DNA from 2 places in the Pseudarthrobacter sp. YAF2 genome. Region 1 is predicted to be linked to the other one. Evidence: riboswitches for the same ligand, from Rfam matches in the RefSeq annotation. Region 1 holds a riboswitch; the other holds the start of a gene.
What was found. Region 1 has a riboswitch for S-adenosylmethionine ahead of AB4Y79_RS11735 (bifunctional o-acetylhomoserine/o-acetylserine sulfhydrylase). Riboswitches for the same ligand answer to the same signal wherever they lie in the genome.

Region 1 (2,192 bases):
TTCAAGGGCGTCGACGAAGCGCTTGCCCGCCTCCGCGCCACCGGCCAGGTTGAAGGCGACGACGGCGCCGGTCCCCTTGGGGCCGTACGTGCGGCCACGCTCATACCAGGGGCTGGACGGAAGCCCCGCGTAGGCGACCGATTCGACGTCGTCCCTTGCCTCCAGCCAACGCGCCACTTCCGTGGCGTTGGAAACATGCCGTTCCACCCGCAGGCTCAACGTTTCCAGGCCTTGCGAAATCAGGAAGGCGTTGAACGGGGAGACCGCCGAGCCGAGGTCGCGCAGCAGCTGGACACGGGCTTTGAGGATGTAGGAAAGGTTGGCACCCAGTGCACCATTGGCGCCGAGGTCGCGGGCGTAGACCAGGCCGTTGTAGGTGGGGTCCGGGGTATTGAAGCCGGGGAACCGCTCGGGCTCTTTGCCGAAGTCGAACTTGCCGGAGTCGACAATGACGCCGGCGATGGCTGAGCCGTGGCCGCCCAGGTACTTGGTGGCGGAGTGGATCACGATGTCCGCACCCCATTCCAGCGGCCGGATCAGGTAGGGAGTGGAAAGGGTGTTGTCCACGATCAGGGGAACGCCTGCCTGGTGTGCCACCTCGGAAATGCCTTCGATATCCAGGACGTCCTGGCGCGGGTTGGAAACCACCTCGCCAAAGAACAGCTTGGTGTTGGGCTGCACAGCCCCGCGCCACTGGTCCAGGTTGTCCGGATCGTCCACGAAGGTGACCGAAATGCCGAACTTCTTCAGGGTGTGGGCGAACAGGTTGTACGTGCCGCCGTACAGGCTGGGGCTGGCCACGATGTGGTCCCCGGCCTCTGCGATATTCAGGACCGCGAAGGTCTCCGCGGCTTGGCCGGAGCTCAGCAGCAAAGCGGCGAGGCCACCTTCGAGGCTGGCGATCCGCTGCTCCACAGCATCCTGGGTGGGGTTGCCAATGCGGGTGTAGATCGGCGCCAGTTCAGCCAGGGCAAAACGGTTGGCTGCGCTCTCGGCGCTCGGGAACACGAAGGACGTGGTCTGGTAGATGGGCAGTGCGCGGGCTCCGGTGGCACTGTCAGGCTCCTGGCCTGCATGGATCTGGCGGGTTTCGAAGGACCATCCGTTGGACATCTCAGTCTCCTATGACATGGGCCCGGCATGCTGGGAGCACTACGGGCCGCGCTTGCTTCCGGCTCTTGCCGGACAGCCTGGTCCTCACCCGGGGCACCCCACCGCGGATGGAGGGTTGCCGGCCAGCGAGCCGGGGCTTGTCGCTGGTACTCATGACCTGCGCCCAGTGTAGGAACATCGCTCCGGCCGGGGACAGCATTGTGACGAACATGGTCTTCCGTTGTTGGCGACCCGCGGGCCGCGCGGCCTTCGGTACACGGGCTGGATCCGGGGCGAATGGAAGTGTCATGCGGAGGTTTTCCAAGGTTCCACAAGTAATGCGCAGGATCGCCCGAGGTTCGGCCGCCAGCCTCCGTGGCTCAGATACCTTGGAAGCCGGAAAGCATCATCCGGTCTCTTCCCCGGACCAACCACAATTGGAACACGATTCCGTTGTCCCAGCCTCTACGCCTGGCCCTTGGCGCCGCACTGTTGTCCGTCGTCGTCCTCTGCTCAAGCGGTGCCCCGGCGCAGGCATCGGCGCTGGCTGCGGCACCGGCGTCGCCCTCTGCCGCTCCTGAAAGCGCGAATGGCCGCTACCTCGTCCAGTTCCCGGCGGGGACCGACGTGACAGCTGAGGCACGGGATTTGCGTGCGCAGGGCATTGGGGTCAACCACACGTTTTCGACGGCGCTCCGAGGGGCGGCGATCAAGGCCACGGCGGCGCAAGCGACCGCACTGCTCCGTTCGGGCAGGGCCACGGCGGTGGAGGCAGACGCGGTATCGACGATTTCAGACACCGAAAAGCCGGCTCCTTGGGGACTCGACCGGCTCGACCAGCAGGCGTTGCCATTGTCCGGTTCCTACACGCACGACAGTTCCGGCCTTGGCGTCCGCGCATACGTCGTCGACACCGGGGTCCTTGCCTCGAACGTGGACTTCGGCGGCCGGGTTGCAGCGGGCTGGACAGCGCTGTCCGACGGCGGAGGGACAAGTGACTGCAACGGACATGGGACCCACGTCTCCGGGATCATCGCGGGAACCGTCAACGGGGTGGCAAAGTCCGCCACCATCGTTCCGGTGAGGGCCTTGGCTTGCGA
Region 2 (2,192 bases), on a different contig from region 1:
CCCTTCCGCGTAGGTGCCATAGAAGTTCGCGCTGCCGGAGCCGGTCAGCATGTCCTGGAGCTCACCGGCGCGCGGCACGGTGTTGACGGCAGCCCCGCCGGCGGTGTCGTCATGGTAGGCAGTCAGGCCCACCCAGTCCACGGCGTCGTCGCCCGGATAGTACGGAGCGTAGGCCGCATCGGAGCCGTTCCAGGCGCCGTCGCCGTTGGTGTCCAGGAGTGCGAAGCCGTCACTTCCCGGCTGCGGCGCGTTCCGGCTCTGGTCAAAGGGGTAGTCCTTGCCCAGGTACGGCGCCCAGACCATGGCGGCCCGGCCGCCGTCGTCCTTCCTGATGGCAGCCGCGACGGCCTTGAAGGCCTCCCGGTAGGCGGCCGGCTGCTGGCCCCAGGCCACCCAGCTCGAGTTCATGTCCGGGGCGAACCGGATCAACAGCTGGCCTTTGAACCCGGAGGCCAGGTCGCGAACCTTTCCGGCAAAGGCTTCTGCTTCGGTGGCGCCGATCTGGTCCAGCGCCACCGACGGCTTCACGGTGAGCATGGCGTGGGCGCCCTTGGCACCGGCCTGCTGGAGGAAACCCTCTATGTTGTTCCGGTCCGAGTCGCGGAACGGAAAGGCGATGTCGTGGCCGAAGACGGCCGGGCTCGCCCCCAGCCGGCCTGAGAATCCCGCGGCAGTATCCTCGCCCCACTCAAGGACGGCACCCAGCCAGGGCTTGCCCTGGTCCGGTGTCGCGGCGGCCGCATGCGCCGCACCTGCAGCTCCCACGAGGGCCAGGAGCGCGAAGACGGCGGCCAGGAAGGCTCCGACGGAACGCTGACGGGCACGACGGCCGGCCCGGTGGTGCGATGTTGCTGCTCGCATGCTGGCAAGACCCCCCGGTACTCCCACTGTGACGGCAGGGCGGCGCCCCGGTAGAAACCTTATCGGTCCGGCGGGGTTGCCGTGTTCCCATGACGCGCAGCGGCTGCAAGCTCTCAATTACGGAACATGACGACGACGGCCGTGCGGCTTGGCGCGGCAGGTGTTACGTTTTTGGGGAGTAATGAGTACCGGTGTTAAGCCCTGACTGGCCGGTCGGCAACCCTCCTCTCGCGGCGGGGTGCCTCAGGTGAATACTCGGCATATCGACCGATTCGAGCTGCAAGCGTGAAAGAAGGAGATCCGTCGTGTCTGACGCACCCGCCCCTGACGAAAAATTGTCCTACCGCCTGATTACGGGCCCGGACGACCGCTCCTTCTGTGAGCGGATCTCGGCTGCACTCGCGGACGGCTACGTCCTGCACGGCAGCCCGGCGGCCACCTTCAACGGCAGCAGCGTCATCGTGGCCCAGGCAGTTGTCCTCCCGGCCGCGATCGCGTCGGCAGACGCCGCAGTGGCCACGGCGGTTGATGACCTGGAAGGCGAGTTCGACGGCGAGGGCCACGCATGAGCTACGCAGGAGACCTGACGCCGCAGGAAGCATGGGCCAAGCTGGAGCAGGGCGCCATCCTGGTGGATGTCCGCACCGAGGGCGAATGGGCCCACATCGGCATTCCGGACACCAAGGCAACGGACAACGATCCCCTGTTCATCCAGTGGACCTTCCCCGGCGGCATCCCCAACCCGGATTTCGTGAAGGATCTGACGGAGCAGGCGCCCGAAGACCCCGGCGCGGAACTGGTGTTCCTCTGCCGCTCAGGACAGCGCTCCATCGCCGCAGCCATCGCCGCCACCCAGGCCGGCTTCACCTCCTACAACGTCCTGGAAGGCTTCGAAGGCGAGCCTGACCGCTACGGCGAACGGACCGTCAACGGCTGGAAGAACCGCGGCCTGCCCACCAACCTCGGAAAGAACTAAGTGACTTTCAATCAAGATGCCCCCGGCTGGAACCCCGATACCCAGGCGGTCCGCGGCGGGCTGGACCGCACCAACTTCCAGGAAACCTCCGAGGCCATTTTCCTGAACTCAGGGTTCGTGTACGAATCCGCAGCGGCGGCCGAACGCGCCTTCACCGGCGAGGACGAACGCTTTGTGTACTCGCGGTACGGCAACCCGTCCGTGGCCACGTTCCAGGAACGGCTCCGGCTGCTGGAAGGCACCGAGGCGTGCTTCGCGACGGCGTCGGGCATGTCCGCGGTGTTCACCGCCCTGGGCGCGTTGCTCGCCGCCGGCGACCGCGTGGTGGCCGCCCGCTCGCTGTTCGGTTCGTGCT

Region 2: another riboswitch for S-adenosylmethionine. It lies ahead of AB4Y79_RS13675 (DUF1737 domain-containing protein); the one in region 1 lies ahead of AB4Y79_RS11735 (bifunctional o-acetylhomoserine/o-acetylserine sulfhydrylase).

Annotation. Positions count from the first base shown of each region.
Region 1 covers NZ_JBFRDA010000010.1:815-3,006, reverse strand. The annotation lists gene AB4Y79_RS11735 (bifunctional o-acetylhomoserine/o-acetylserine sulfhydrylase) at 1-1,113, opposite strand, end outside; SAM riboswitch class IV at 1,157-1,271, opposite strand; gene AB4Y79_RS11730 (S8 family peptidase) at 1,546-2,192, shown strand, end outside.
Region 2 covers NZ_JBFRDA010000012.1:104,063-106,254, reverse strand. The annotation lists gene opgC (OpgC domain-containing protein) at 1-861, opposite strand, end outside; SAM riboswitch class IV at 1,039-1,153, shown strand; gene AB4Y79_RS13675 (DUF1737 domain-containing protein) at 1,167-1,430, shown strand; gene AB4Y79_RS13670 (rhodanese-like domain-containing protein) at 1,427-1,837, shown strand; gene AB4Y79_RS13665 (O-succinylhomoserine sulfhydrylase) at 1,838-2,192, shown strand, end outside.